DNA from 4 places in the Pantoea phytostimulans genome. Region 1 is predicted to be linked to each of the others. Evidence: riboswitches for the same ligand, from Rfam matches in the RefSeq annotation. Region 1 holds a riboswitch; each other region holds the start of a gene.
The links. Region 1 has a riboswitch for thiamine pyrophosphate ahead of thiB (thiamine ABC transporter substrate binding subunit). Riboswitches for the same ligand answer to the same signal wherever they lie in the genome.
Positions count from the first base shown of each region.

Region 1 (7,949 bases):
TTGCGTACCCGCGCCGACATGGCAAAAGAGGCAATAGCCAGCCCTAACGCCAGCCAATATATTGAGATATGTCCAAAGCGTTCGCTCAAGGTTCCCTGAATCAATCCCGCCAAAATCATGCCGGTGGAAATAGAATTAGTGAACATAGTGGTGGCTGCGCCCGGTCGTCCTGGCATTAAATCCTGAAACCACAGCATGCCTATTCCGGCAATGATGCCGATAAATACTGCATTAAACAGCTGCAAAATCAGCAACGCTTGGCGCGAACTGAACAATACCAGTCCGAGATAGAACAGAATACCTGCCGCTACCGCGATCAGCATCAGGTTGCGTTTACCGACGCGTTTAGCGCAATAGCCAGCCAGTAACATCACTGGAATCTCCAGTGCTGCCGCCATTCCCATCAATAACCCCGCCAGCTTTTCCGGTAAGCCCAGCGTGCTGCTGATATAGAGCGGCATATCGATAATGTACATGGTATTGCAGGTCCACATTGTCACGGAGGCGATAAACAGCAGCCTGACATCGCGGTTGCGCCAACCGCTGATCGGCATGCCGCCGCTGTGCATCAGCGAATCAGCGCGTGGCACCGAAGGCAAGGTAAACCAAATAAGGAGGATGCAGATAAAGAACAGCGCTGCCGCCACCATGAACAGCGTGACAAAGCCATAGTTGAGCGCCAGTGCAAACGACAGCGGCGGCCCAATCACCCAAGCCAGCGATATCTGCGCACGCATTACCGAACTGAACATCGCTGCTTCGCGCGCGGAATGGTCAATATATTCTCGCGCCAGCGCAAAAATCTGTGGCATGGAGACGCTGGCCAGCGCTGACAGCAGCACGCCCAGCGTAATCAATGTGAAATAATGACGCGTAAAGGCAAACAAAATGGCATTACACAGCGCCATCAGACAACAAAACAGAATGATGTGACGGCGATCACCGACGCTGTCTGAGCGCTTGGCCACCAGCATGCTCACCACAATCCCGGCCACGGCATTAATGGTAAAAAACAGCCCAACCCAAAACGGCCGCGCCTGCACTTCACGCGTCAAAAACAAGCTGAGCGTGGGTGCTTGTAATGCACCGGCTACGCCAATCATGAACGATGCCACCATAAACGCGAGATAAACCGGATTGATGCGACGCTGCGACTTCATGCCGAAATCCCTAACAGAATGAAAAAACCGAGGAAAAAAACAAGGGTAGACGATACAGCGCAACACGAAAAAAGCCAGCAGATAAAATCCTGCTGGCGGTGTAATTGCACCCTACTCAGAAAGGATCCCGCATCGCTGCGCGATCATGGTTGAGCGCCATTCATTGCTGAATGCCTCCCGCTCTTCCAATGAGGTTCAGTTTGCCTCTAATATGAGGCAGGAAAAACAGAGCGCTTTTTACAGGGAGTTCCTCTTTTATGTCCTCATCACGCCTTAAGCAGCAATTCATTCGCCTGTGGCAAAGTTGCCAGGGCCAGACGCAAGAAACCACGCTGAGTGAACTGGCGGATTTACTGCATTGCTCTCGCCGTCATATGCGTAATTTACTTAACGCTATGCAAGATGCTGGATGGCTAACCTGGCAAGCTGAAGCCGGGCGCGGTAAGCGTTCACAGCTGACTTTTTGTTATACCGGACTCGCGCTACAGCAGCAGAGGGCAGAAGATTTGCTGGAGCAGGATCGTATCGATCAACTGGTGCAACTGGTCGGCGATAAAAATCAGGTGCGACAGATGATCAGCGCGCATCTGGGCCGCAGTTTCCGCCAGGGCAAACATATTCTTCGCGTGCTTTATTACCGCCCGTTACTCAACCTGCTGCCTGGATCGCCGCTGCGCCGCTCAGAGACGCATTTGGCACGACAAATCTTTAGTGGGCTGACGCGAATAAATGAGGAAAACGGGGAAATCGAGGCGGATATTGCGCACCACTGGCAACAAACATCGCCGCTGCACTGGCGCTTTTTTTTACGCCCGGCTATCCGCTTTCACCACGGTCGCGAATTAGAAATGGCTGATGTCATCGGCAGTCTCGAACGCCTGCGTGATCAGCCGCTGTTTTCACATTTCCAACTCATCACCTCGCCCGCCCCCTGGACGCTGGATATCACGCTAAGCCAGCCCGACGACTGGTTACCTTGGTTACTTGGCAGCGTGAGCGCCATGATTCTGCCGCGTGAATGGCCCGAGCAGCGTGATTTCGCTCGCCAGCCCAAGGGGACTGGCCCTTACAGCGTGGTGCGCAATCAGCAAAGCCAGCTGAAAATCGAAGCGTTTGATGACTACTTTGGCTTTCGCGCCCTGATCGATGACGTCTCAATTTGGGTATTGCCTGAGATCAGCGACGAACTGGTTTATTCAGGCGTACGTTTGCAGGGCGACACCGTTGATGAAAAGCAGGAAGAGAGTCGGCTCGAAGAGGGATGTTATTATTTGCTATTTGATCAGCGCTCAGAAAAAGGCCGCAACGAGGCGATTCGCCGCTGGGTCAGCTATTTATTTAATCCTATTGCCCTGCTCAATCATGCGAGCGCTGGCTATCAGCGCTACTGGTTTCCCGCTTACGGTTTGCTGCCGCGCTGGCACCATCGCCGTGACTTAACGCCCGTTGAGAAACCCGCTGGGCTGAAAAGCCTGACGCTCACCTGGTATAGCCAACACGTTGAGCACGAAGGCATCGCTAATGCGCTACGCCCTTTATTAGCGCAACATGGCGTAACGCTTGAAACGCGTGAAGTCAGCTATGAAAGCTGGCATCAGGGCGAGGCTGAAAGCGATATCTGGCTGGGCAGCGTCAATTTCACCCTGCCGCTGGAATATTCACTGTTTGCTCAGCTCTATGAGGTGCCGTTGCTGCATCATTGCCTGCCCATTGACTGGCACATCGATGCCGCACGCTGGCGTGAAAAAGCGCTGCCGCTTGCCGAATGGAGCAAGCGTTTGGTCGAGGAAGGCGGGTTGCATCCGCTGTTTCATCACTGGCTGTTGCTGGAAGGAGAACGCAGTATGCGTGGCGTGCGCATGAATACGCTGGGCTGGTTTGATTTTAAATCCGCCTGGTTCGCGCCGCCGGAGCTGTGATCCTTTCGCCCCGGCGACGAAATGACTAGAATGACTCGTTCTCAACGGGGTGCCGCTTGCGATTGTCGCAATGAGCTGAGATATACCCGTCGAACCTGATTCGGTTAATACCGACGTAGGGATTTGAGAGGCCAACGTGCTCAGATCCTTTGCGACTCATATAACAATTCTCCTTAAGGAGCGCAAAGTGTTAAAAAAATGTCTGTCTCTGCTGCTGCTGCTGTCAGCGCCCGTCTTTGCTGCCAAACCGACCTTAACCGTTTATACCTACGATTCATTCTCAGCCGATTGGGGCCCTGGCCCAGCGGTGAAAAAAGCCTTTGAAGCGCAGTGCAATTGCGAACTGAAATTCGTCGCGCTGGAAGATGGCGTGTCGCTGCTGAATCGCGTGCGCATGGAAGGCAAGAACAGCAAAGCCGACGTGGTATTAGGGCTGGATAACAATTTGGTGCAGGCGGCACAAAAAACGGGTCTGTTTGCGCCCAGCGACGTTGACACCAGCAGGCTACAGTTACCCGATGGCTGGCAAGATAAAACCTTTGTGCCCTTCGATTACGGCTACTTCGCCTTTGTCTATGACAAAAATAAACTCAAAAATCCGCCTAAAAGCCTGAAAGAACTGGTTGATAGTCCAGAGAAGTGGCGCGTCATTTATGAAGACCCGCGTACCAGCACGCCGGGTTTAGGCTTGCTGCTGTGGATGCAAAAAGTGTATGGCGATCAGGCACCGCAGGCCTGGCAGAAGCTGGCGCAGAAAACCGTTACTGTCACCAAAGGTTGGAGCGAAGCTTACGGTCTGTTCCTGAAAGGTGAAGGTGATCTGGTGTTGAGTTACACCACCTCGCCTGCTTACCACATCATCGAAGAGAAAAAAGAGAATTACGCCGCTGCGTCGTTTGCCGAAGGCCATTATTTGCAGGTTGAAGTTGCGGCTCAGCTTGCCAGCAGCAAACAACCCAAACTGGCTCAACAGTTCATGCAGTTCATGGTGTCGCCTGCCTTCCAGAACGCGATTCCAACCGGTAACTGGATGTATCCCGTAATCAAAACTGATTTGCCGGCAGGATTTTCATCGTTGAGCGTGCCAAATACTGCGCTGCAATTCTCATCGCAAGATGTCGCCGATCACCGCTCAGAATGGATTAATGCATGGCAACGCGCCGTCAGCCGTTAATTCCGCTCTGGCTGATTCCCGGTTCGCTCGCCACGCTGCTGCTGTGCAGTGTGGCGCTGCTGGCGTTTTCCTCGCTGTGGATCGCTGCGCCTGATACGGATTGGCGCAGCGTATTGCAGGACGACTATCTCCATCACGTTATCGGCTTCTCCTTTGGTCAGGCGCTGCTTTCTGCGCTGTTGTCGCTCCTGCCTGCGATTGCGCTCGCACGCGCACTTTACCGGCGGCGCTTTCCTGGACGCCAATTATTGCTGCGGCTGTGCGCCATGACGCTGGTTCTGCCGGTTTTGGTCGCGGTATTTGGCTTGCTTACGGTCTATGGTCGCGTCGGCTGGTTGGCGCAGTTGTGCCAGTTTTTCAATATCGATTACGCTTTTTCACCGTACGGCCTGCAAGGTATTCTGCTGGCACATGTGTTTTTCAATTTGCCGCTGGCAACGCGTTTGATGTTGCAGGCGTTAGAAAGCATTCCGGCCGAGCAGCGACAACTGGCCGCGCAGCTTAATTTGCGCGGCTGGCACCATTTTCGCCTGCTGGAATGGCCGTGGCTGCGCCGTCAGTTGCTGCCGACCGGCGCGCTGATATTTATGCTCTGCTTTGCCAGCTTTGCTACCGTGTTGTCGCTGGGCGGCGGGCCGCAAGCCACCACCATTGAACTCGCCATTTTTCAGGCGCTGAGTTATGACTACGATCCGGGGCGCGCAGCATTGCTGGCACTGATACAGCTCACCTGCTGCCTGACTTTAGTTTTGCTCAGCCAGCGTTTTAGCAAGGCCATTCCCGCTGGCATCAGTCAACTGCGCGGCTGGCGCGATCCGCAAGATTCCCTGCTTGCTCGCGTGAGTGATTTTGCCTTGATTGTGTTGGCGCTGCTGCTGCTGTTACCGCCGCTGCTGGCAGTCATCGTGGATGGATTGCATGGCGGCCTGCGCGGGGCGTTGGCACAACCGGCGCTGTGGCAGGCCACATTCACTTCGCTGCGTATCGCGCTGGGTGCTGGCCTGCTTTGCGTGCTGCTGACTATGATGCTGCTGTGGAGCAGCCGCGAATTACGTATGCGCCAACGCAACGTGGCTGCACAGATCATAGATACCAGCGGCATGTTGATTTTGGCAATGCCCGGTATCGTGCTGGCGACCGGCTTTTTCCTGCTGTTCAACGCCACCATTGGCTTGCCCACTTCCGCTGACGGTTTAGTGATATTCACTAACGCACTGATTTCCATTCCCTACGCCCTGAAAGTGTTGGAAAACCCCATGCGCGATATCGCTGAGCGCTACGCAAACCTGTGCAATTCGTTGGGTATCCAGGGCTGGAATCGACTACGTCTGATTGAAATGCGCGCCCTGAAGCGACCTTTAGCTCAGGCACTGGCCTTTGCCTGCGTGTTATCGATCGGAGATTTTGGCGTGGTTGCGCTGTTTGGTAGCGCAGATTTCCGCACCTTACCGTTCTACCTGTATCAACAAATTGGTTCTTATCGTGGCGCAGACGGAGCAGTTACCGCCCTGCTGCTGCTGTTACTTTGCCTGTTGCTGTTTACTCTGATGGAAAAATTACCGGGCCACCATGCTGACTCTGAATAACCTCACTTACCTGTATCACCACTTGCCGATGCGTTTCAGCCTGACTGCGCAACGTGGCGAACGTCTGGCGATTCTTGGCCCCAGCGGCGCAGGTAAAAGTACGTTGCTGAGCCTGATTGCCGGATTTTTACCGGTCAGTCAGGGAATGCTGGAGATTGATGGCAAAGATCACACGCGCAGCGTGCCCGCAAAGCGTCCGGTTTCGATGCTGTTTCAGGAGAACAACCTGTTTCCACACCTCAACGTACAGCAGAACATGGCGCTGGGGCTGAATCCAGGCTTGAAGCTAAATGCCACCCAACAACAACAACTGGCGGCTATTGCAACACAGGTTGGGTTAAGCGATCTGCTTACGCGCTTGCCGGGCCAGCTTTCCGGTGGGCAACGTCAGCGTGTTGCGCTGGCACGTTGCTTACTGCGCGATCGCCCGGTTCTGCTGCTGGATGAGCCCTTTTCAGCCCTCGATCCCGCCTTGCGCGGAGAGATGCTGCAACTGGTGAGTTCAGTGTGTGAGACACGCAACATTACCTTACTTATGGTGTCGCACAGCCTGGAAGATGCGCAGCAAATTGCGCCGCGCAGCGTGGTCATTGTGGATGGTCGGGTTTACTGGGATGGCGCAACGCAGCAGTTGCTGTCGGGAGAAACACGGGAAGCCGATGTGCTCGGCATCCCGCGCCGTTAATTAAAGAAAACTTGCCCTAACAAGTGCAGGAAAATGGGCATCATGGGGTGGAACTGAATCGCCACCAATGCGCCTACCGCGATAACAAATCCAAGCGGTGCTAACCAACGCAAGCGTTGTGGCGGCAGATACGCTGTTGCCCAATCCTGACTTTTACCGCTGCGCCACCAGCGCCAGCAGAGCCAAAATCCCAGCCACGCGACAATCGCCACTAACAGCAGCAGCCACTTAAAGTTACCGCCCTGCGCCGCTTTCGGCACGTCAATGGCCACGCCTGCTAAAATACCTGGCAGCAAGTACAGCGGCGGCCACAAAATACAGCCAATGAGATTGGGCGGCAGGAACTTGCGCACCGGCAACTCCAGCATGCCTGCGGCAAGCGGAATCAGCGGACGCGTTGGCCCAACAAAGCGCCCCACCAGAATGGTGAACATACTGTGCTGATGCAGCGCATGCTCGGTTTTATCCAGCAATCCTTTGTATTTTTGAATATATTTCCAGCGATGCAGCGGCCCCTGAAATTTCCAGCCAATGCCATAGGAAACCCAATCACCAATCAAGCATCCAGCAAAACCCGCCGCCCAGGCAGGATAGAGACCAATTTGTCCGCTACCCACCAACGCGCCGAGGCTGGCCATCAAAACCGTACCCGGCAGTAATAATCCCACAAACGCCAGTGATTCAAGAAACGTCACCATTGCAACGGCAAACAGCGCCCATTCCAGCGACTGTGTAAAAAGGTGTTGAACCCAGGCTTCCATAACCTTCCTTAAAAAAAGCACAAGGCTGGATTGTCCTGAGCCTGCATCAAAGCGTCAAGGCAAGAATTGTACGCTGATATTGACAAAAGCCAGCCGCGAGAACTGTATAAATATCCATGTTATACTCTGCTCACTGCCCATCCCGAATCCGGCTTTCTGGAGAGAGTGTGAATATGCCACGCGCAGGTTTCCTGCTCACCCGACACTGGCGCGACAGCGCACAAGGCACCGAAATCATTTTCTGGCTGGCAACCGATGACGGTCCACAGCGCGTTGTACTGCCGGTGCAAGAGTCGGTCGCCTTTATCCCTTGCGATTATCAGGCGCAGGTTGAAGCGCTGTTAAAGGATGAACGACACGTACGCATTCAGCCGCTGGAATTGAAAGACTTCCGCCGTCGCCCAGTGTTTGGCCTCTATTGTCGGCAGAATCGCCAGTTACAGTGGATTGAGAAAAAGCTGCGGGAAAACGGCATTCCAATTTACGAAGCGGATATTCGCCCGCCAGAGCGCTTTCTGATGGAGCGCTTTATCACCGCGCCCGTCTGGTTCAGCGGTGATCAGCAAGGTGAAAGCGTCGTGAACACGCGCCTGAAGCCGCACCCCGATTATCGTCCTCCGCTGAAATGGGTCTCGCTGGATATTGAAACCACTCAGCATGGTGA
Region 1 covers NZ_CP173698.1:3,797,071-3,805,019, reverse strand. The annotation lists gene ACF2G4_RS17625 (MFS transporter) at 1-1,160, opposite strand, end outside; gene sgrR (HTH-type transcriptional regulator SgrR) at 1,418-3,079, shown strand; TPP riboswitch at 3,115-3,219, shown strand; gene thiB (thiamine ABC transporter substrate binding subunit) at 3,267-4,253, shown strand; gene thiP (thiamine/thiamine pyrophosphate ABC transporter permease ThiP) at 4,229-5,839, shown strand; gene thiQ (thiamine ABC transporter ATP-binding protein ThiQ) at 5,823-6,524, shown strand; gene ACF2G4_RS17600 (DedA family protein) at 6,521-7,285, opposite strand; gene polB (DNA polymerase II) at 7,453-7,949, shown strand, end outside.

Region 2 (7,949 bases), 1.3 Mb from region 1:
GGCGTGGCCGGCGGGTCCCAGTTGGCAGGTAATCTCACTGCGGCCGTGTTTAAAACGGCGCTGGCGTTACGTGAACGTCTGTTCACGCTGGCCATCGAAACCCCTGATTCACCGTTGTTTGGCACACCGCGTGACAAGTTAGTGGTCATGGATAACGGCGTGGCGATGACTATGCGTCCCAACCGTAAAGTGACGTTTGAACAGTTGCTGTCACTAGCGGGTTTACCTTCGCTTGCACTTTCTGCTGATACCTTTAAAGGTAATGCCTCCGCTGAAGAGCGCGACAAAATGCTCAGCGCACTCAATACCATTACGCGCCCAGAAGATGTTTCGGCACATAGCTGGAGCGCGCTGTTTGTTGAAGTTCGCGTGGATGAAGACTTTGGCACAGTACGCGTGAAGCGTATGGTCGGTGCTTTTGACAGCGGAAGGCTCTATAACCCCGCGCTGGCACGCAGCCAGTGGATAGGGGGAATGGTGATGGGACTGGGGCAAGCGTTGTTGGAAGAAGGCACCCTTGATCCGCGTAATGGTCGGGTTATCAATAATAATCTCGCCGATTATTTGGTGGCGGTGAGTGCAGATGTGCCAGAAATCACTACGATTGATGTCGGTCAGCCAGATTACAAGGCTACAACGATGGGCGGCAAAGCGGTGGGTGAACTGGGTATTGTCGGCATGGCTGCGGCAATCAGTAATGCGGTGTTCCACGCAACCGGTAAGCGCGTACGTGAATTGCCCATCACCATGGAAAAACTGATTTGATTGGATACTGCGCGCAGGGCTTTTGCCTGCGCCTCGTTTGTGGCCTTTACCTCGGTACGCATAAATGAAAGTGGCAATTTTGGTGATGGCTGCTGGCTTCGGGCGGCGTTTTCGCGAGCAGGGCGGCGGTCAAAAACTGTTGGCTGAGATTCAGGGGCTTCCCATGTTATCGCATACCCTGCGCCACGCCCTGGCGACGGGCGCCGACGTGTACGTTGTTACCCAGCCAGAAGATCGGGCGATACACGCGCTGCTCAACGGGTGTCAGCCCATCTATTGCCAGAGCCAGGGGTTGGGTGAGTCGATTGCTGCAGGCGTCCGTGCAACGGCGGACTATGACGGCTGGATTATCGCGCTCGGTGATATGCCGTGGCTAAAAACATCCAGCTATTTGGCTGTTATACATGCGCTAGCGACTGAATCCATAGTCAGGCCGCTGGTGAATGCTCAGGCCGGTCATCCGGTGGGCTTCAGTCGAATTTTCTATCCCCAGCTGGTGGATTTGCACAAGGATGAAGGGGCGCGTTCGATACTGGCGGCGCATCCCGCCACCTTAATTACGTTGCACGATCCCGGATGCCTTAACGATATCGATTATCCCGTCAACCTGAACTCGGGAGAACAGAATGATTACGCTTGATCAACGGGTTATTGATTGTGCTTTGTGCTGGCATCAGTTGCAGCAGCCGGTGTGGCTCTGTACCGTTTTGCATACGTATGGCTCGTCACCGCGTGCGCCCGGCACCATGATGACCATTAACATTCAGGGTGAACATTGCGGCTCGCTTTCGGGCGGCTGTATTGAGGAAGATTTTCTGCAACAGCTGGCGTCAGGTGCCTATCGTGATAGCAGCCAAATTGTGCGTTATGGCGAAGGGGGATTACGTCCCAATGTGGCGTTGCCGTGCGGCGGCAGTGTGGATGTGTTGATCGAGTATCTTCCCGCTGACCCGGAGAGTTATGCATTGCTTACCGCCATGCAAACCGCGTTGATCGGTAAACAGCATCTGGTAAAGAATGTGCAGCTTGGGCAACGCGCCGCGTGGGAGATCGTTTCTACAGCGCATGTACTGCCCGCGTTATCGCATCAGCAGAATCAGGTCGTGATCCCCGTGGGTGCGGTGCCGCAACTGTTGATTGCCGGTTATTCGGTGGTGGCGTTTGAGTGCATTCGGCTTGCGCTGATCCTCGGTTTTAGGATCACCGTCTGTGAACATCGCCCCGAGCAGCTGGCTGAAACAGAACGCCATTTTGGCGCGGAATATCATGTCACTATTGTGCCGCAGCATCCGGCTAAGTGGCTGGAGAATCATGAAATCAGCAGTAAGGTGGCGATACTTTCTCTGACGCACGATCCGCGTATTGATGAACTCACCATGATGGAGGCGGTTAATACCCCTGCGTTTTATCTCGGTGTGATGGGTTCAGTTAAAAACAGCGCTAAACGCCGACAGCGGCTGGTGGAGATCGGGGGACTGAGTGAAGAAGAGCTGACGCGCATTCAGGCGCCCGTGGGCATTAGGATTGGCAGTAAAACACCGGCAGAGATCGCCTTGTCGGTGATGGCAGATGTGGTAAGGGTCAAAAACCTTTAACCGCTGAAGTGGGTTAGCCCGCAACAGGGCTAACCCAACACGTTAATTAATTTCTGTCGCGTATTGTTCAACTGGCGTGATTTTCTTAATCAGCTTGTTATCAAATAAAAACTGCTCATAAGCCTGATAACGCGGTTTATCTAACGTCGCAGGCTCCGTGGCAAACAGCGGCAGCGTCTTCATCCACGCCTGATGATTCAACGGGGTATTTAACTCAGGATGCTGACGAGCAAAAACCTTCCAGCTCTCTTCAGGGTGCGCACGTAAATAGGCTGTACCTTTCTCCAGCGCGATAAGAAACTTTTTGATCTTCGGTTCGGCAACGGCATCGCGGTTAGCCACAATAATTAATTCATCGTAAGCCGGGACGCCATAATCCTCGACGTTAAGCACGACCGGATCTTTACCCTGCAATGTCATCTCCAATGCTTCGATATTGCGGTAGCCGCCAATCACGGCATCCACCTTTCCGGTTAACAGGGCGCTGGTGAGCTGAAAGTTTACGTTGATCAGTTTGACTGCGTTTGCGTTGAGATTTTCATGTTTGAGCATGGTGGCCAATGTCGCCTGCTCGATGCCGCTCACAGAATATCCCACGGTTTTACCGTTGAGATCGGCTGGCGTCTTAATGCTTTTATCCAACGAAATAACGGTGTTAAGCGGCGTGTTAATTAAGGTGCCTACGCGTACCAGCGGCAAACCCTGATCGGCAAAAAAATGGATTTGCGGCTGATAGGTAATGGCTAAGTCGGCCTGTTTAGCTGCCACGAGGCGGGGCGGTAAAGCGGGATCGGAAGGGGGAATAATCTGCACATCCAGCCCCTGTGCGCTAAATGCGCCGATCTGCTCAGCCACCATGATCGGCGCGTGGTCGGGATTGATGTACCAGTCGAGCATGAGCGTGAGTTTTTCATTGGCGCTCGCGCTGGTGGCTAAAACGGCGCTGGCAATCAGGACGGTTAGGCGCATTTTAAACAGGGTTTTACGTTGGGGGTTGTGGTTATTCATCGTTGTCAGGTATCCAGTTGATCACACGTTTCAGCAAAGCATCAATCACGCTCCAAAGCAGAAGCGTCATCAGCACCAAAATAAACAGGGCGGCAAAGCACATATCACTCTGCATTCGAGCATTGGCATTCAGCATGACGTAGCCCAATCCTTCAGCCGAACCGACCCATTCGCCGATGATCGCGCCGATCGGTGCCACGGCGGCGGCCATGCGCAATCCTGAACCAAACGCAGGCAAGGCCGCCATCAGGCGTACGTGACGTAACTGGGCATACGGCGAAGCGCGCAGGGTGCGGGCTAAATCGAGGTAGTCGTTATTGACGCGGCGCATACCGTCGAAAAACGTAGATGTGACCGGAAAGAAGATCACTAACACTGCCATCACCACTTTTGCGCTCATGCCAAAGCCAAACCACAGCACCAGCAGCGGGGCCAGCGCAAACACCGGAATCGCCTGGCTGGTCAATACCAGCGGCATCAGCCAACGTTGCAGCCGTGGCGAGTAGATCATGCACAGCGCCAGGCTACAGCCGAGCAAGACACCGATGACGAATCCGCTGGCAATTTCTGACAGCGTAATCAGCGAGTGGTAGGCCAGGAACGGCGCATTATCCCAGGCGGCAAGCAACACGGCGCGCGGCGCGGGCAACAAGAAAGCAGGGATGTCACCCCATTTTGTTGCCAGCCACCAAACGCCAATCAGGCCGATAAAAACGCTGAGCCCACGCCTGCTGCGTGCAAGACGATTGTGTTTCATCCTGCCGCCTTGATCAGTCGTTGCAACAGCTCAGCCTGACTTCTCATCGAATCAAGATCGTCGGGCGCACGCGGCGGTAATCCAGCAATGCTGTGCGAGTCATCAATGCCGAAAGGATAGGGTGAAAGCACCAACAAACGGTGACTCAAGCGGCAGGCTTCAGCGGGATCGTGGGTAATCAGCAGCACGGTATGTTGTGCCAGTAATTCAGCCGCCAGGGTTTGAATTTGCGTGCGGGTAATGGCATCCAGCGCGGAGAACGGCTCATCCATCAATACAATCGGTTGCCGTTCATAGAGGGTACGGGCCAGCGCAGCACGCTGACGCATACCGCCGGAAAGGGTGGCCGGCAGGGATTTTTCTTCGCGGCTCAAGCCTACACGCGCCAGCAAATGCCTTGCCCAATCGCGATCGACTTTTTCGCCCCGCAAACGCGCGCCCAGCGCCACGTTATCTATCACCGATAACCACGGATAAAGCAGATCTTTTTGCCCCATCCAGGCTATGCGGCCCGCCAAGGGTTGATTATCGCTGCCCGTCACCGAGCCAGAAGTGGGTGGCGCAAGGCCAGCAATAATGCGTAACAAGCTGCTTTTCCCTGCACCGCTGGCACCCAGAAGCGCCACGAATTCGCCGCCGGTGATATCCATATTCAGCCGGTCAAAAATGATCTGCTCACCGAACTTTAAGCTGAGATCGCGCACTTTAATACCGGGAATGGCGCTTAGCGGCTGCATGCGGAAATCAACGCGTTTGAGGTGTTACCGGCATTGAGTCCCATTTGCCAAAATGCGCTCTCTAAGCGCGTTGCAGTGGTGAAGATATTGGCTAGCGCATCAAAACGGCTTTCACCACCGCGCTGGCGTGCGATATTTTCAAACAGCGTCAGCGAAGCCTGCACGCCAGCCAAATAGCTTTCATCGCCATAGTTTTGTATCCAAGCAGCATAGGGATTATTGCGCATCACAGTGGCGGGATTGTTTAATAAACCAAGCCCAATTTCGGCATAACCTGCGACACAAGGCATCAATGCCGCCAGCAAATCCAGCGCATCACCAGAATGTCCAATATCCAAAACGTAGCGGGTGTAGTTCAGCGTTTCTGGTGCTTCAGCGTCGTTGACGATGTCGCTTTCGCTCAATCCCCATTGCGCGCAATACGTGAGATGCAAGGGCAGCTCACTGACAATAGCGTTGAGGGATGTGGTTGCCGCACGCATTTCGGGTAGCGTGTGGAGTTTGCTGACCAACAAGGCGTAAGCGCGGGCAAAATGCAGCAGGAAGAGATAATCTTGCGTGAGGTAACGCTGAAAAGCGGCGTGCGGCAGGGTACCCGCAGCGAGCTGTTGCACAAAAGTGTGCGAGACATAATCGTGCCAGTGTTGACCCGCTTGCTGGCGAAGACGGCCATATAAGCAATCATTGAACATTGAGAGAGACATGGGACCTCCAGTGATAAGTGGAGATCCGGGCATACTGAGGTAAGAACAGGCATTTGCTGAGTGCAATATTGCCAACCCGTCCCTTCGCTGGCATGACCCAGATCAGGTTCAAAGGGTTCGGCTTACGCCATCTCAGCCCATTTCAGGACACCCCTCGGAGACACTTTTTATACGTCAATTAAAGGGTGAATTCAACGTGTCGATATTGTGGGTTTGGCCGAGTTAGCCACGCTTACTGCAAATTTCCCTCTGCTTTTAACAGAGAAACCTCTCTTTAACTCTTCAGGAGCACGTCATGGATTTGGATACACGCTATTCGCTACAAACGCTTTCGCCACCGCAATGCTTCCGTTATATCGCGGGCCCCGTTTTATCTGATGAAACCCTGAAGCAACGCGTGGTTGAAGTGGTTAATATGATGAAGCAGCACGGGCTGGCGCACTTGGTTATCTATGCAGATAAAGAACATGGCGGCAATTTTGAGTATCTGGCGGGGTTTATTCCGCGTTTTGAAGAGGCACTTTTAGTACTCAGTGATCAAGCTGCTATTAGTTACATCATAGGTAATGAGAACCTCAAACTTGTGCCTTATGCACGTAATGCAGGATTACCTCTGCATGCGCCGATCTTTTCGCTGCCCAATCAACCCATGACACATGAACAGCCGTTAGAGACGTTGCTCGCGAGCGCAGGTTTAATCGCTGGGCAAAAAGTGGGCGTCGTCGGGTGGAAGCTTTTCACCGGCAATGCTGAGCAGCGAAGCAGCCTGTTTGATGTTCCTGCATTTATTCTTGATGCGGTTAAGAAGGCGGTAGGGGGACAACATTGTGTTGTTAACGCAACGGGGATATTTATCTCGCCTGAATATGGCGTTCGCCGCATAAACCGGGCAGATGAAATCGCTTTTTATGAATATGGCGCCAATTTGGCCTCAACCAATGTCCTTAGCGCGCTGGACAGCATTGAACTCGGCAAAAGCGAAAAAGAGATCGGCCATTTGCTGGCTGCCGACGGTCAACCGAATAACGTTATTATGATTGCCGCCAGCGGGGATCGCTTTGCGCATGCCAACCTTTATCCTTCGGATAAACGCATCTGCCTGGGCGATAAGATCTCGCTGACGGTTGGCTTCAAAGGTGGACTCACCAGTCGCTCAGCCTATGTGGTTGCCGACGACACCGCGTTGCCCGACGCGGTTTCTGACTGGCTGACGCAGTTAGCCACGCCCTATTATCATGCCGTGGTGACCTGGCTCGAGAGTTTGCGGGTAGGCATCACGGGCGGAGAAATGTATGCCATTGTCGAGAATGTTCTACCAAAAGCGCGTTATCACTGGCATTTGAACCCGGGGCATTTGGTGGCGGATGAAGAGTGGCTTTGCTCACCAATCTATCCTGATTCCACAATTCCATTAACCAGCGGGATGCTATTGCAGATTGATATTATTCCCTCTTTGCCGGGTTATGGCGGCAGTAACATAGAAGATACGGTTGGGCTGGCAGACATTACATTGCAACAGCAGCTAGCGGCACAATTCCCCGAAGTATGGAAAAGGATGGAAATTCGCAAACGTTATTTGAAAGAGGTAGTAAATATTAAGGTTTCAGATGAGGTAATTTTACTTTCTAATACGGTAGGTTATCTGCGTCCTTTTTTGTTGGATAAAACTCGCGCACTGGTTCGCGTTAAGTAATGAGCAGGTCGCATTTACATTATGACTAACAGGCGTTAACGATGAGCAGTGACATTAAATCTTTATCTTTTCTTGGACCACGAGTCGCTATTATAGGGCCATCTAACAGTGGGAAATCGACGCTGGCCAATGCGATTTCTCATAAAACATCTTATCCCGCAATACACCTTGATCAGCTTTATCATTTACCTGGCACGCATTGGCAGGCGCGACCTAAATCGCATTTTTTAGACCTGCATCGGGCGGCTATCGATCAAGAGTGTTGGATTATTGAGGGTAATTACTCCAGCTGCCTGAAGGAAAGAATGGATCGCGCAACAGGCGTAATTTTACTGGATATCAGTTTACCCTTGATGCTCATGCGTTATTTCCGACGTACCGTCTTCCAGCGTGAACGAATAGGTGGCGTGCTGGCAGAACATCAGCGCGATCGCATTAATAGCGACATGTTGAAATATCTGCTTTTCACCACCCCGAAGAATAGAGCGCATCACCGGGCGATATTTGATGAATTAACGACGCCAAAAGTGGCCTTGTTATCAGCAGAGCAGGTGAAGCGTTGCTGGAAAGAGTGGGCGTTGAAATGAACCCGCTGCAGCGGACGTCAGTGGTTAAAAAGAGAAGGGGGTATATAACGAAGAAGCCAACGTGTTGGCCACAGGCATAAAATGATTTCCATATAATACAGGC
Region 2 covers NZ_CP173698.1:1,083,418-1,091,366, reverse strand. The annotation lists gene ACF2G4_RS05200 (xanthine dehydrogenase family protein molybdopterin-binding subunit) at 1-765, shown strand, start outside; gene ACF2G4_RS05195 (NTP transferase domain-containing protein) at 830-1,405, shown strand; gene ACF2G4_RS05190 (XdhC family protein) at 1,392-2,360, shown strand; gene ACF2G4_RS05185 (ABC transporter substrate-binding protein) at 2,403-3,329, opposite strand; gene ACF2G4_RS05180 (ABC transporter permease) at 3,361-4,125, opposite strand; gene ACF2G4_RS05175 (ABC transporter ATP-binding protein) at 4,122-4,862, opposite strand; gene tenA (thiaminase II) at 4,850-5,566, opposite strand; TPP riboswitch at 5,629-5,731, opposite strand; gene ACF2G4_RS05165 (M24 family metallopeptidase) at 5,862-7,259, shown strand; partial or broken gene ACF2G4_RS05160 (GTPase) at 7,301-7,402, shown strand; gene ACF2G4_RS05155 (DNA topology modulation protein FlaR) at 7,565-7,846, shown strand.
Region 2: linked by a shared signal. The riboswitch ahead of tenA (thiaminase II) and the one ahead of thiB (thiamine ABC transporter substrate binding subunit) in region 1 are both predicted to bind thiamine pyrophosphate.

Region 3 (7,949 bases), 1.9 Mb from region 1:
CTGTAATGTTATACATCCCTGAGAAATCCCTGCCGGACCAATTGGATGCAATCTAAAATTCCCCCTTTCTACGCCATCAATGAATGTTTTGTCATCAACGTGTGAATCTTGTCTAAATAGTCCAAACCATTCCGAGTGAATTACGGGGGTATCTGTTGGCCATGTCCAAGCCTCACGGCTCATTGTGTACAGCATGGACTTAAACCCATTAACAGGACGTTTCACGATGTGATAGCGACCAAGCGGGATCGGCCCTTTGAAAGGTATAGCGGCACATGCGGCATTGTTGCGATACTGATCATTGCCAGAAAACGCCATAAAGTGCCCTATACCTGGTAGTATGAGGGGAGAGAATTGTGCGCCTGTAAGAATAAACTTTCCGTTGATTGCCATTTGGCTTTAATCCCTTATTAGTAATCCACTCTTATGATAAGGTTTTTATTGTTGATTTAAAGAAATCATCAAAATTAACAGCGTATTAATTACAATTTCAAAAGCTTTTAGCACGATGGTAGGCTCTGCCAGGGGCTCAGTCACGCTTCATAAAGAGTACTTGGTTAACCTCATCACAACGCGTTTGGTGAGTATTGCCTGATAAGGGATAGGTAGGGAGGCAAGGGAAATAAATTATATTTGCTGAGATAAAATTTAGGATCGTCTTTTAATACATAAATTAGCTGGGGCCTCAGCCCCAACTCCTGACAGATTCATCAATCGACGTTCTAGAGGTATTTGATGGTTTCTTATCGCAGGTTAACGACGGAACTAAAGGACGCTATAGCAACCTTCGCCGTATGATTGTTTTTGCAGGTTCTGATGCATACAGCAAGTTACGTTTTCATACGTCGATGAAAAGTGCATTCCAATATGTTAGTCCACTTGATGAAGGAAATATCATTACACAGAGACGTGAAATCTTACCCAACGTTAAAACATTCACAATGCCTGGCATTGCAGTTGACGTAGTTAAAATCACAGACCCACTTCTAACATAATGGCGAAGATTGATATTCAAGATGACGAAGGAAATAGCCTTATCATCGACAAAATCAACGACAGAATGTTGGTTAGCTTGATTAATATCAGCCGATTAGCAGCACATTACAAAATAACTCCGCAACTTGTAGCCTTAAGAACCTGCAAAACAATTATTGATGGTGAAGGGAAGCCTTATCGGAGTTTGGTTACGGCGGTTAATTCGCCAGTTAGAAAATAGAGTAAAACGCCTTAATGATTGATCCTCGCACTGCGGGGATTTTTGTATAGGGCTTCTGCGCGTTATCAAAGCGGTCAAAGTGGGATACAAAGCGGTTTACAAGCTGGGATCAACTCACCTATGATTGCACTGAGTGATTGAGCAATTATTATAAAAATATGCTTATCTATCAATGACTAGGGGTGCCTTTTAGGCTGAGATATACCCTTTGAACCTGATCTGGATTAATGCCAGCGTAGGGAAGTCTGATGCCTGACCGCATTTGCCTTCTTGTTCGCCGGTTGGGAGTTATGATGACACATCAACCTGAACACCTTTCTGACGCGCACGTCGCGCGTATCCTGCATCAATTTCGCCAACACGCGCCGCTGGTTCATTGCATGACCAATGATGTCGTGCAAACCTTCACGGCCAATGTACTGCTGGCGCTCAACGCGTCGCCTGCCATGGTTATCGATCCTGAAGAAGCTGCGCAATTCAGCGGCTTTGCCGACGCGTTGCTGATTAATGTGGGCACCTTAACGCAGGATCGTCAACTCGCTATGCAAGCCGCCGTTACCGCCGCCAATCAAGCTGGCACGCCATGGACACTTGATCCGGTTGCGGTGGGCGCGCTCACGTTACGCAGCGCATTCTGCCAGCAATTGCTGAGTCAAAAACCCGCCGCTATTCGCGGTAATGCCTCTGAAATTTTAGCGCTAGCGCAGCAAGCTGCGGGCGGGCGAGGCGTTGATAGTTTGCATCAGGCCGATGCCGCAGTGGCAGCCGCTCAGCAGCTTGCTCGCGATTATCACACCCTTGTGATCGTCACCGGCGAAGTTGATTACGCCACTGATGGCTCACGCACCTTAACCATTTCCGGCGGTAGCCCACTGATGACACGCGTAGTCGGCACGGGCTGCGCGTTATCGGCGGTAGTTGCCGCTTTCAGCAGCCTGCCGGGCGATGGCTTGCTCAACGTTGCCTGTGCATGTCGGGTGATGGCGCTGGCAGGGAAAAAAGCGGCGGCGCAAGCGCAAGGGCCGGGCACCTTTGTCGCCGCGTTTCTTGATGCGTTATGGATGCTGGAGGTGGCAGCATGAAGCGCATTAACGCCTTAACCATCGCCGGCACCGATCCCAGTGGCGGAGCCGGGATCCAAGCCGATCTCAAAGCTTTCTCTGCGTTAGGCGCTTATGGCACCAGCGTTATTACTGCGCTGGTGGCGCAAAATACCTGCGGCGTGCAATCGGTTTACCGCGTGGATCCTGACTTTGTCACGGCGCAGTTGGATTCAGTGCTGGATGATGTGCGCATCGATAGCGCGAAAATCGGCATGTTAGCGGAAACCGCGATTGTGGAGCGCGTGGCTCAGCGCCTGAAACGAGCCAGTTTACCCTTTGTCGTGCTGGATACGGTGATGGTGGCCAAGAGCGGCGATGCACTGCTTTCACCGGATGCAATTGCCAGCGTGCGTGAACTGTTATTGCCACAGGTTTCACTGATTACCCCGAATTTGCCAGAAGCCGCCGCACTGTTAAATTGTGCAATTGCGCACAACGAAGATGAAATGCTGACGCAGGGTGAAGCGCTGCTGGCGTTGGGTTGTCAGGCGGTGCTGATGAAAGGGGGACACCTGAGCAATGAGGAAAGCCCGGACTGGCTGATTACGCGCTCAGCTCAGCAACGTTTTACCGCACCTCGTGTGAATACGCGTCACACACACGGCACCGGTTGTACGCTTTCGGCGGCGCTAGCGGCGCTGCGTCCACGCCATCAAAACTGGCAGGAGACGTTAACGGAAGCCAAAGCCTGGTTGCAGCAAGCCTTGTTACACGCTGATTCACTGGAAGTGGGCAAAGGCATTGGGCCGGTGCATCACTTCCATCAATGGTGGTAAGGAGAGAGACTAAAACGGGGCTTTTTCCTGGGGATCCGTCTGAAAAATGGAGTCAGCAATTTGCGTCATAGCGTGAATAAGGTCCAGGCTGTGGGGGTCGAATCGGCGGGTGCCGGTTCACCCTCGACAGCTAACAGGAGTTGACATGACGGACATCGTACAGTTATTGGGCAAAGAAGCGGATTCCCTTCTTCAACATCGCTGCATGACCCTTCCAGCGGAAAGCCTGTATTTACCAGGCGCGGATTTCGTTGATCGGGTAATGATCGACAACAACCGTTCTCCTGCGGTACTGCGCAATATGCAAACGCTGTATAACACCGGTCGCCTGGCGGGAACCGGTTATCTCTCTATTCTGCCGGTCGATCAGGGTGTAGAGCATTCAGCTGGCGCCTCGTTTGCCGCTAATCCGCACTATTTTGATCCCAAAAACATTGTTGAACTGGCGATCGAAGCGGGCTGTAATTGCGTAGCATCAACCTACGGTGTATTGGCTTCCGTATCGCGTCGTTATGCGCACCGCATTCCATTTTTAATGAAGCTTAACCACAACGAAACGCTGAGTTATCCGGCGCAATACGATCAAACGCTGTATGCCAGCGTCGATCAGGCGTTCAACATGGGCGCAGTAGCGGTTGGCGCGACTATTTACTTCGGTTCAGAGCAATCACGCCGCCAAATTGAAGAAATTTCTGCGGCTTTTGAGCGCGCACATGAATTGGGCCTGGTCACAGTATTGTGGGCTTACCTGCGCAATAACGACTTTAAAAAGGATGGCGTGGATTATCACTCCAGTGCGGATTTAACGGGTCAGGCGAACCATTTGGCGGCGACGATTGGTGCCGACATCGTTAAGCAGAAAATGGCGGAAAACAACGGCGGCTATAACGCGGTGAAATTTGGTCATACCGATGAGCGCGTTTACACCAAGCTGACTACTGAAAATCCCATCGATTTGGTGCGTTATCAGTTAGCAAACTGCTATATGGGCCGCGCCGGGTTGATCAATTCGGGTGGCGCGTCAGCGGGTGAAACAGATATTGCCGAATCAGTGCGTACCGCCGTTATTAACAAACGTGCCGGAGGCATGGGATTGATTCTGGGACGTAAGGCGTTCAAGAAATCGTTGAAGGATGGCGTCGCGCTGATAAATGCAGTGCAGGATGTTTATTTGTCAAAAGAGGTGACGATTGCGTAAGGAGTGAGTCCTCTGCGCGCTGCCCCCCATCCCGGCCTTCCTCCGCGAAGCGGGGGAAGGAGACGCTGCCACATGCCGTCTCATCACTAACATAAAGCAGCATCTTCCTCCCCCATTTATGGGGGAGGATTGAGGTGGGGGACAAACGACCTCGCACTTCAGAGGATTGAGGTGGGGGCAAACGGCCTCGCACTTCAAAAGAATAAGGGGACAAACGACTCAAGGCCCTTCAAACCATTCACTGTTGCGTTCGGCAATGGGCGTTATTGAGAAAATCATCTCTTGTAGATGGCGGCGCATCGCTGCTTCTGCGGCATCAGCATCATGAGCTTGTAGCGCTGCGAAAATTTCCTGATGCTGCTCAATCAAACTTTCCGGGGGGGAAACTTCACTCAAGGTTAAAAAGCGCACCCGATCCATCGCCGCCTTGATATTTTCCACCGTTTCCCACGCCAGCGTGCAGTTGATGCTCTCAGCAATTAAACGGTGAAACTCATCATCCAGGCTAAGAAATGCCTGGCTGTCATGCCGCTCAGCAGCCATTTTTTGCAATTGCAAATTGTGTTCCAGCGCCATCAAAGCCGGCGACGCGATCTCCACTGCGGCACGGCGAACCACCGCAATCTCCACTGCTTCGCGGATGAAACGCCCATCGGCTACGCGCTTAGCGGAAATCTTACGCACGAAGGTGCCACGTTGTGGCAGCACCTGTACCAATCCGGCTTCTGCCAGCTTAATAAAAGCTTCACGTACCGGCTGACGTGAAACATTGAAGCGAGCAGAAACTTCTTTCTCAGAGAGCAACGAACCGGGTTGAATCACACAGGTGACGATATCTTTGCGCAGATAACGGTAAATCTGCTGGTTCACTGGCTCGCTGGTGGTAATGGTATAGGCGATCGTCATGCGGCAATGTCCATATTACGGCTGACATAAGCCAGCCCGTAGAGAAAGAATCAGTCTAATCAGCACGCTGCATCTGCGCCAGTGCTTTTGCTACCGCACAATCATGCCGCGTTCATTATTTGATGTACGGTAGCGCGGGCGCCTTGCTGCACCAGTTGCTGATAAAAATGCGTTAATCGGGCAACAAAGTCACCATTTTGTGCCAAATCTTCGCCAAACACCGCGTTCATCCCCAACAAAGCCCGCACGCGAGCTTCACCGTCTTCGCTGTTTTTCACACACTCGGCCAGCGCATTTTTCAGAGGATCTCGTATCTCAATCGGCTGGCCTTGTTCATCTACACCGCCGACATAACGCATCCAGGCGGCAATGCCAAGCAGCAGCAGGTCGCAGCGGCTGCCGTTACGCAGGTGCCAGCGCAGACTATCCAACATCCGTTGTGGCAACTTTTGGGTGCCATCGGTAGCGATCTGATAAGTACGATGTTTAATCGCGCGGTTTTCATAGCGGGCGATTAACGAGTCGGCGTAGGCTTGCAAATCTACCCCTTGAGTGCGCAAGGTTGGCGCTTGCTCATCCACCATTAATGCGCGAGCGGCAGCCCGGAAGTGGCTGTCACCCATGCAATCGCTGATGTGTTCGTAGCCCGCCAAAAAACCCAAATAGGCGAGGAATGAATGGCTACCATTCAGCATCCGCAGCTTCATCTCTTCAAAAGGCAGTACATCGTTTACCAGTTCGGCACCGGCTTTTTCCCACGCTGGGCGGCCGCTGACAAAGTTATCTTCAACCACCCACTGAAAAAACGGCTCTGCTTCTACGGCCACCGGATCCTCCGAACCCAGACGTGCGGTGAGCTGCTCGAAAGCGCTTTCAGTCATGGCAGGTACAATGCGATCAACCATCGTGGAAGGGAAAGTGATGTGTTGCTGAATGTAGTCGGCTAAATCGTCATCCTGACGCTGCGCCAGTTGCACAATCACATTGCGCGTGACATGGCCATTTTCCGGCATATTGTCACAAGACATCACGCTAAACGGCGCTAACCCGGCGTCGCGACGGCGGCGGATTGCCGCCAGTATCAGGCCAGGCAAAGAGCGTGGCGCGTCTGGCTGGGCAAGGTCATGCACGATATCAGGGTGATCTGGATTGAGATCACCGCTGGCAGGTAAATGGCAATAACCCTTTTCCGTAACGGTCATCGAAACAATGGCGACGTCTGGCTGGCTCATGGCGTCAATCACCGCCTCGATTCCGTCGCCTTTGCCGTGCAGCGCAGCAGTGATCACGCCAATTACGCGGGTCTTCAGCGAGTCGTCGGCCATCTCTGTCACGGTGTAGAGCAAATCCTGTTCACGCAGCGCCTGAATAAGTGCGCCGCTGTTGAGATTCACTTCGCAATAGCCCCAATCTGAACCTTGCTCAGCCAGCTTGTCGCTGCACAGCGCCTGATGGGCGCGGTGGAAGGCGCCAAAGCCAATATGCACCATACGTGTTTTAAGTTTGCTACGGTCGTAGCGCGGGCGCTGAACGTCAGCGGGAAGGCGATCGATATCTAACATAGTCTGTCCTTATGGCAAACGGGGCGCCATGCGCCCCGTAATCAGTAATGCATTAACCGCGTCCTGCTTAAACCGAAACCGGTTTGTCGATGGTTTTCGGACTGCGAATCACAAACAGCACCAGGAATGCACCCACGGCGGCGACACATCCCGCCAGGATAAAGGCGCTGTCGAACTTGCCGGTGTGCTGCACAATGAAGCCGGTCACGATGGGACCGATGATGCCCGACAAACTGCCCACCAGATGAATAAATCCACTGATGCTGCCGACGCGGCTTTTGTGCACGACATCCTGAATAATCGCCCAGTAAATCGCGCCGGTGATGTAGAGGAAGAAGATCGATATCGACATCATCATCACGGCAGGCACCACATCTTTTATCGTACCCGCCAGTGCGACACAAATGGCGGCAGCAAACAGTGAGACCACTAACACAATTTTACGTGACAACAGCAACTTGCCAGTGATGTTGAAGATTTTATCGGAGATCCAGCCGCCGAGTGCCAGGCCGATAAAGCCAACAATCCACGGAATCATCGTCGTGATGCTCATGGCCTTGATATCCAGGCCATGTGCCTGCACCAGATAGGCCGGGAACCAGCTCAGGAAGAAGAACAGAATGTAGTTGTAACAGAAGAAGGCAAATGCGGTGACCAGGATAATGGGCTGACGCAGATAATAGCCAAAGGGATGGGCAGTTTGCGAAAGGTCAGCTTCATCATTCGGGTTTTCAGCCTTCATGTGATCAATCAGCGCACGCTCTTTTTCAGTCACCAGCTTGCTTTTTGCCGGGTTATCCGCCGCAAAGAACAGCCAGATGGTCATCCAAACCAACCCGATGCAGCAGACGATAACAAACGCCGGACGCCAACCGTAAGCAAGTGCCAGATAACCGATGATTGGACCGGCAACCGCGCCGCCCAGCGGTGAACCGGCGCTCAGCAAACCCATGGCGGTTGCTGCCTGTTTTTTCGGAAACCAGCCGTTAATGGCTTTGTTCGCCGAGGCGCAAATTGGGCCTTCCGCCATGCCGAACAGCACGCGCAGAATCAACAGTGACCAGAAACCGGTGGCCAATGCGGTCATGCCGCAAAAAATTGACCAAGCGCCAACAGCCACGGCGAGCACGATTTTTGGCCCAAATTTGTCGGTCGCCAGGCCACCAACAAAGTTAAACAACGCATAGC
Region 3 covers NZ_CP173698.1:1,713,726-1,721,674, reverse strand. The annotation lists gene ACF2G4_RS08055 (DUF2778 domain-containing protein) at 1-393, opposite strand, end outside; TPP riboswitch at 1,385-1,475, shown strand; gene thiM (hydroxyethylthiazole kinase) at 1,507-2,298, shown strand; gene thiD (bifunctional hydroxymethylpyrimidine kinase/phosphomethylpyrimidine kinase) at 2,295-3,095, shown strand; gene fbaB (class I fructose-bisphosphate aldolase) at 3,241-4,293, shown strand; gene ACF2G4_RS08035 (GntR family transcriptional regulator) at 4,513-5,199, opposite strand; gene ACF2G4_RS08030 (mannitol dehydrogenase family protein) at 5,301-6,761, opposite strand; gene ACF2G4_RS08025 (MFS transporter) at 6,829-7,949, opposite strand, start outside.
Region 3: linked by a shared signal. The riboswitch ahead of thiM (hydroxyethylthiazole kinase) and the one ahead of thiB (thiamine ABC transporter substrate binding subunit) in region 1 are both predicted to bind thiamine pyrophosphate.

Region 4 (7,949 bases), 460 kb from region 1:
ATCTGCTTGAGGAGAAACAGCTAATCACGCCACAACCTCGCTCTGGCTATTTTGTTGCCTCGAGAAAAGCAACGCCGCCGATGCCTGCCTTGACGCGTCCAGCACAGCGACCAGTAGAAATTACGCAATGGGATGGGGTGCTTGAGTTGCTGGATAGCCGTTTAGAAGATGACATTCTGCAATTGGGTAGCGGCATGCCAGACCTAACGCAGTCAACGTTAAAGCCACTCTGGAAAGCCTTTAGCCGTCAGGCGCAAAAGCAGGAGACGTATCTACTTAACTACGACAATCTTTATGGCGTCGTTGCACTGCGCGAACAAATTGCGCGCCTGTCAATTGATAGCGGTTGTCAGCTCACCGCTGAAGACATTGTCATTACGACGGGGTGTCATGAAGCTTTGTCGGTTTCAATTCGCGCTGTATGTGAGCCGGGCGACATCATTGCTGTTGAGTCGCCTTCGTTTCACGGCATTATGCAAACGCTGCGTGGTTTTGGTATTCGCGCCATCGAAATCCCTACCGATTCGGTGAGTGGAATTAGCCTTGAAGCATTAGAGCTGGCGTTTGAGCAATGGCCAATCAAAGCCGTTGTTGTTGTGCCCAATTGCAATAATCCGCTGGGTTTCATCATGCCCGAAAATCGTAAACGCGCCTTGCTGGCTTTAGTGCAACGTTTTGATGCTGCGGTCATTGAGGATGACGTGTACGGCGAGCTCGCATGGGAATATCCACGTCCATCCACCATCAAATCTTTGGATATGGATGGCCGCGTTTTGCTGTGCAGCTCATTCTCCAAAACACTGGCACCGGGTCTGCGTGTTGGTTGGGTTGCACCGGGTCGTTATCGCGATCGAGTATTACATATGAAATATATCGTCACCGGTTCTACTGCAACCCAGCCGCAGCATGCAGTGGCCGATTTCATTCGGCAGGGACATTATTTACCGCATCTGCGTCGTATGCGGCAGCTCTATCAGCGCAACTATGAAACTTTTAATTGCTGGGTGCGTCACTATTTCCCGTGTGGAATCTGTGTATCACGTCCACAAGGTGGCTTCCTGATGTGGGTCGAATTGCCGGAGGCATTTGATGCTGTTCGCCTTAATCGTGAACTGCGTGAATCACATATCCAAATTGCTGTCGGTTCGCTGTTTTCCGCGTCGGGTAAATATCGTAATTGCCTGCGGCTGAATTATGGACTGCCGTTAACGGACAAAACGGAGCAGGCATTGGTGCTGGTGGGCAAGGCAATAGAACGTGCTATGGCAACCTGTGCGCACGAAACTACTCAAGAGCAACAAATCGAAATCCTTGCAGCTAAGTAGTTGAGGAAGCAGGGCCAGAAAGAGGGAGAAACTGGCCCTGGCCAGGCAACGTTGTCTGGCGAGAACAACTCTACCAAGTAACAAAAAACGCGCCAGTGACTAACTTCGTCACTGCGCGCGGCTTTCCAACTTTACCTGTTCGTTTGCAGAAGTAATAACGTTAATGCGTAGCAGATTACAGAATGCGATTAAATAACCGCTTCCGGTTCGGCCAATGCCAGTAAGGTTCGCGTTGCTTCACGCCAATCCGCTGCTTGTGTAATTGCACTAACCACAGCAATGCTACCCACACCGGTTGCCAATACTTCTGGCGCTCGCGCAATACTGATACCGCCAATCGCCACGGTGGGGATATCTTGCAAACGTGCCAGATGGCGCTTCAGTTCAGTCAGCCCTTGCGGCGCAGAAGGCATCTCTTTGGTTTGTGTTGGAAAAATATGTCCAAGTGCAATGTAGGAAGGGCGCAATGCCAGCGCACGATCCAGTTCAGCATCATCATGCGTGGAAATACCCAGCCGTAATCCAGCCTGATTGATCAGCGCCAAATTCGCGACATCCAAATCCTCCTGACCAAGATGCACACCATACGCGTTGTGCTTGATGGCTAATCGCCAGTAATCATTAATAAACAGGCGTGCACGATACTGCTTACCCAACGTGATCGCCTGAACAATAGCGGGTTCGACTGCCTCATCAGGCTGATCTTTGATTCGTAGTTGAAGAGTACGCACGCCTGCTTTCAACAGGCGTTCAATCCACTCAACGTTATCAACCACCGGATAAAGCCCTAAACGTGGTGAAGTGGTGGGAAATGCATTCATAATTTTTCCTCCAGAGTCGTATCCGCTGGGTGATAAAGCTCACCTCCACGACTGCGAAAATTTTCAGACATCTGCGCCATACCCATTTCAATCGGCTGCGCTGCGGCTTCTTGTTGTGCGGCATATTCACGCACTTCCTGCGTGATTTTCATTGAGCAAAATTTCGGGCCACACATTGAGCAAAAATGCGCCACCTTGCCCGATTCTTGCGGTAGCGTTTCATCGTGATAGGCGTGCGCGGTATGGGGATCTAACGCCAGATTAAACTGATCTTCCCAACGGAATTCGAAACGCGCTTTGGACATGGCGTTATCGCGAATTTGCGCGCCAGGATGCCCTTTGGCGAGATCGGCGGCGTGAGCAGCAATTTTGTAAGTGATTAAGCCTTGCTTTACATCTTCTTTATTCGGCAGGCCAAGATGCTCTTTTGGCGTGACGTAACACAGCATCGCACAGCCAAACCAGCCAATCATGGCTGCGCCAATACCGGAAGTGAAGTGATCGTAACCCGGTGCGATGTCAGTTGTTAGTGGGCCGAGCGTATAAAAAGGGGCTTCATGGCAATGTTCAAGCTGTTCGGTCATGTTGCGGCGTATCATCTGCATCGGAACGTGGCCAGGGCCTTCAATCATTACCTGTACGTCATATTCCCAGGCAATCTTCGTCAATTCACCCAACGTATGCAGCTCGGCAAACTGCGCTTCATCGTTGGCATCCTGAATAGAACCTGGGCGTAAGCCATCTCCCAACGAAAGCGAGACATCGTATGCGGCGCAAATTTCACAAATCTCCCGAAAATGCTGATAGAGAAAGCTCTCTTTGTGATGTGACAGGCACCATTTGGCCATAATCGAACCGCCACGCGAGACAATGCCGGTCAGGCGTTTTGCCGTCATCGGCACGTAACGCAGCAGCACGCCAGCATGAATCGTAAAGTAGTCGACACCTTGCTCAGCCTGTTCTAACAGCGTATCGCGGAATATTTCCCAGTTAAGATCCTCTGCCACGCCATTCACTTTTTCCAGCGCCTGATAAATCGGTACGGTACCAATCGGAACCGGGCTGTTACGCAAAATCCACTCACGTGTTTCGTGTATATAACGGCCGGTGGAGAGATCCATTACCGTGTCAGCACCCCAACGCGTTGACCACACTAATTTTTCCACTTCTTCTTCAATAGAGGAGGTTACTGCCGAGTTCCCGATATTGGCGTTCACCTTCACCAAAAAGTTGCGACCAATAATCATCGGCTCCGATTCGGGGTGATTAATATTGGCGGGAATAATGGCGCGACCCTCGGCGACTTCCTGGCGCACAAACTCCGGCGTAATATTTTCCGGTAAATTAGCACCGAAACTGTATCCCGGATGCTGTTGCAGCAGCACTTCACCACGTATACGCTCGCGGCCCATATTTTCACGCAGTGCGATGTACTCCATTTCTGGCGTGATGATGCCCTGACGCGCGTAGTGCAATTGTGTCACCCGGCGACCGGACTTGGCACGTCGCGGTTGAGGTAAATGCTCGAAACGCAAATGATCAAGACCGTCATCGGCCAAACGCTGCTGCGTGTAAGTCGAGCTAATTTGCGTGAGATTTTCGCTGTCATCGCGATCGTTAATCCAGCCAGCACGCAGTTTTTCAAGACCGCGATGCACATCAATCTGCGCGTCTGGATCACCATAAGCGCCTGCCGTGTCATACACCGGCACGGCTTCATTCTCTTCGAAGCGAGGTTCGTCCTTGGTACCGCCAATTTGGGTGGCGCTGAGTTGAATTTCACGCATTGGCACGCGAATGTCAGCACGGCTACCGGTAATCCAAATGCGTTTAGAGTGGGGGAATGCACTGCCGCCTTGCAGGGAATCGATAAATTCCTGCGCCTGGGCACGTTGTTCGCGACGATTGGTTTTCGAAGTAGACATAGCAATTTTCCAGTTAAGGGGGAACGTTGCTTGTCCGGAGTTCGGAAGGAGTAAGCGATACGATGGACAAAAATAGTGCCAGCGTACTAAGAAGATTTACTCTTGTTCCCTACGCAGGTTCTAACCTGGTCAGGTTCCGCGGATCCCGAATAAACGGTCTCAGCCCGAAGGCACTCCGACAAGAAATTAAAAACGGGTTTATCAGACTGGCGTCATCAAAACCCGTTCAGCATAAAAGGGCTTTTAGGTAATCACAAGACTTTTACATGTGATTAACGTTAAGCGGGACGAGCCATCTGGCTGTCATTGGCGACCGGCGGGCGCGCCAGCTGTTGATCCCACGCCAGCTGAATCAATTTATCTTCCAGCGTGAAGCGGGTTTCTAAAACTTCGCCGACTTCAGAAAGCGCTTTCTGGAAAGTCACGCAGTTATCATCGTCAATTGCCTGTTGCAAATGACCATCATACAGCTGCATCAAACGTTCCGTATTGGCTTCAAGCGGCGGATAGATCTGCGCAGCAGCAATCATCGGACTGTCGCCACTCATTTCACTAATAATGCGCTCGTAAATATTGAAGTGTCCGGCAGAAAGGTAATCCACCAAGCCGTGACAAAAATTATCCAACGCCTGTTCATCCAGCGTCGTTAAAGCTTCTTTATTGGGTTTCAATCCTACCAAATGGTAATAGGCGACTAAGAGTTGGCGACGGGCTTCAAGCCACGAATCCACCAGTTCGTTGCTGCCACCTACGCGCTCGGCCAGGACGTCTAACTGGTTAAGCATATCTAACTCCATGTGAGTTATAGTTGTTTATCTACACACTTAACATCAGGACTTCAGCGTGCCATTTGACGCTAAGGATGACGAAAAAAATGCAATTCGAGATCACAAGCGTAGACGCTGGATGGTGGGTTGTCAGCCATGAGCAAAAACTTTGGCTGCCACAAGGTGAATTACCGCATGGACCTGCAGAAAAATTCGGTCTGACTGGCACTAAAGGTCAGGTCATCGGCGAGTGGCTGGGTGAAAAAGTGTGGCTCATTTGCGAAGCGCGATCTGAAAGCATGTTCTCGGTACGTCAATTAATCGATGAAGAAGTTGGCCTGTTTCAACTCGCTGGGCGCGGTGTTCAACTGGCAGAGTTTTATCGATCCCATCGCTGGTGCGGCTATTGCGGTCACGAAATGAACCGCAGCAAACATGAATTTGCCTGTTTGTGTAGTCATTGTCGTGAGCGTTATTACCCGCAGATCGCGCCTTGTATCATTGTTGCGATTCGTCGGGGTGATGAAATCCTGCTGGCGAATCATGCGCGACAACGTAATAACATTTATACCGTGCTGGCGGGATTCGTCGAGGTGGGCGAAACGCTGGAGCAAGCTGTGGCGCGTGAAGTGATGGAAGAGAGCAATGTGCGGGTTAAAAATGTGCGTTACGTGACGTCACAACCCTGGCCTTTTCCACAATCATTGATGGTGGCGTTTATGGCTGAGTATGAGAGCGGGGATCTGCAACATGACGGCAAAGAGTTGCTGGATGCAGGTTGGTTCCGCTATGACGCGCTGCCAATGCTACCGCCGCCAGGCACCGTGGCGCGCCGCTTGATAGAAGATACCGTCGCCATCTGCCGCGCCGGAGCATAAGGAAAGTGCTACACTACGCGCTTGAAATTGAGAGAGCCTTAAAATGACTGAACTGAAGAATGATCGTTATCTGCGCGCCCTGTTACGTCAGCCGGTTGATGTCACGCCGGTCTGGATGATGCGACAAGCCGGGCGTTATTTACCGGAATACAAAGCGACCCGCGCCGAAGCCGGCGATTTTATGTCGCTGTGTAAAAACGCCGAGCTGGCTTGCGAAGTTACGCTACAGCCGCTGCGTCGTTATGAACTGGATGCGGCGATCCTCTTCAGCGATATCTTAACGATTCCCGATGCGATGGGGCTTGGACTTTACTTCGAAACCGGTGAAGGCCCGCGCTTTTCAAACCCAATTACCTGTCGAGCCGATGTTGAGCGCCTGCCGATCCCCGATCCTGAACAGGAACTGGGTTATGTTATGAACGCTGTGCGCACTATTCGTAAGAATTTAAAAGGCGAAGTGCCGCTGATTGGTTTCTCAGGCAGTCCGTGGACGTTGGCAACATATATGGTCGAAGGCGGCAGCAGCAAAGCCTTTACTAAGATAAAAAAGATGATGTACGCCGATCCCACAACGCTGCATGCGATGCTGAACAAGCTGGCAGACAGCGTCATTTTGTACTTGAATGCACAAATACGTGCCGGTGCGCAGTCGGTAATGGTGTTCGATACTTGGGGTGGGGTGTTGACGGGTCGAGATTATCGCGAGTTCTCGCTTTATTACATGCATAAAATTGTCGATAGCGTTTTGCATGAAAATGAAGGGCGCCGCGTGCCGATTACGCTGTTCACCAAAGGTGGCGGGCAATGGCTGGAAGCGATGGCGGAAACGGGTTGTGATGCGCTCGGCCTAGACTGGACAACTGATATCGGTGACGCTCGCCGTCGCGTAGGTGACAAAGTCGCCTTGCAAGGCAACATGGATCCTTCCATGCTTTATGCACCACCTGCACGTATTGAGCAGGAAGTCGCGGGAATTCTGGAAAGCTTTGGCAAAGGTGATGGTCACGTATTCAACCTGGGTCACGGCATTCATCAGGATGTCCCACCTGAACACGCGGGCACGTTTGTTGAAGCCGTGCATCGCTTATCTCGTCCATGGCACCAGGAGTAAATATGGATATTGCCGCACTACGTGCCGAGCAGCTTCAACGCGCCGCAGACGTGGTGCGTGAGGATGATTTTGACGTGTTGCCGCCACGCTTTATCGGCGGCGCAGACGTTGGCTTTGAGCAAGAGGGTACTATCACGCGTGCCGCTCTGGTCATCCTTGAGTATCCTTCTCTGAAGCTGGTGGAACATCGCATTGCGCGTATCGAAACCACCATGCCGTATATTCCCGGCTTTCTCTCTTTCCGTGAGTATCCCGCGTTAATGGCGGCATGGCAGATGCTTGAGCAAAAACCCGATCTGTTATTTGTTGATGGTCACGGTATTTCGCATCCTCGTCGGCTGGGTGTTGCATCACACTTTGGCTTGCTGGTGGATGTTCCTACGATTGGCGTCGCTAAGCGTCGCTTATGTGGTCGTTATCAAGACGTTGACCCACAACCGGGAAGCCGCCAGCCGCTGATCGACAAAGGCGAGCAAATCGGTTGGGTATGGCGTAGCAAACAGCGTTGTAACCCCTTGTTCATTGCGACCGGGCATCGTGTTAGCCTGGACAGTGCGCTGCATTGGGTTGAAAACTGTACGCGCGGCTATCGTTTGCCTGAGCCTACGCGCTGGGCGGATGCTGTCGCTTCAAATCGTACCGCCTTTCAGCGTTGGCAAAACACGCTTTAACGCTGTTTACGCGGCATTTTTACGATACACTGCCGCCAGCTAAACGAATAAGAGCCACCTTCATGTTACAAAATCCCGTTCATCTGCGTCTGGCAAAGCTGGAAAGCTGGCAACACCTGACCTTTATGGCTTGCCTGTGCGAACGCATGTATCCCAATTACTGGGCTTTTTGCGAGCAGACGCAGTTTGCCGATCCGGCGCTTTACCGTCGTATTCTCGATTTGATTTGGGAAAACCTGACGGTCAAAGATGCAAAGATTAATTTTGATAGCCAACTTGAGAAGCTGGAAGCTGCTATTCCTGATGGCGAAGCTTTTGAGGTTTACGGCGTTTATCCGGCTATCGATGCCTGTGTGGCATTAAGCGAAGTGCTCCATGCACAGTTAAGTGGTGAGACGCTGGAACATGCCATTGAAGTCAGCGAAAGCTCAATCACCACGATAGCGATGCT
Region 4 covers NZ_CP173698.1:3,338,941-3,346,889, forward strand. The annotation lists gene ACF2G4_RS15630 (PLP-dependent aminotransferase family protein) at 1-1,325, shown strand, start outside; gene thiE (thiamine phosphate synthase) at 1,514-2,146, opposite strand; gene thiC (phosphomethylpyrimidine synthase ThiC) at 2,143-4,071, opposite strand; TPP riboswitch at 4,161-4,259, opposite strand; gene rsd (sigma D regulator) at 4,350-4,856, opposite strand; gene nudC (NAD(+) diphosphatase) at 4,946-5,716, shown strand; gene hemE (uroporphyrinogen decarboxylase) at 5,760-6,827, shown strand; gene nfi (deoxyribonuclease V) at 6,830-7,498, shown strand; gene ACF2G4_RS15665 (YjaG family protein) at 7,561-7,949, shown strand, end outside.
Region 4: linked by a shared signal. The riboswitch ahead of thiC (phosphomethylpyrimidine synthase ThiC) and the one ahead of thiB (thiamine ABC transporter substrate binding subunit) in region 1 are both predicted to bind thiamine pyrophosphate.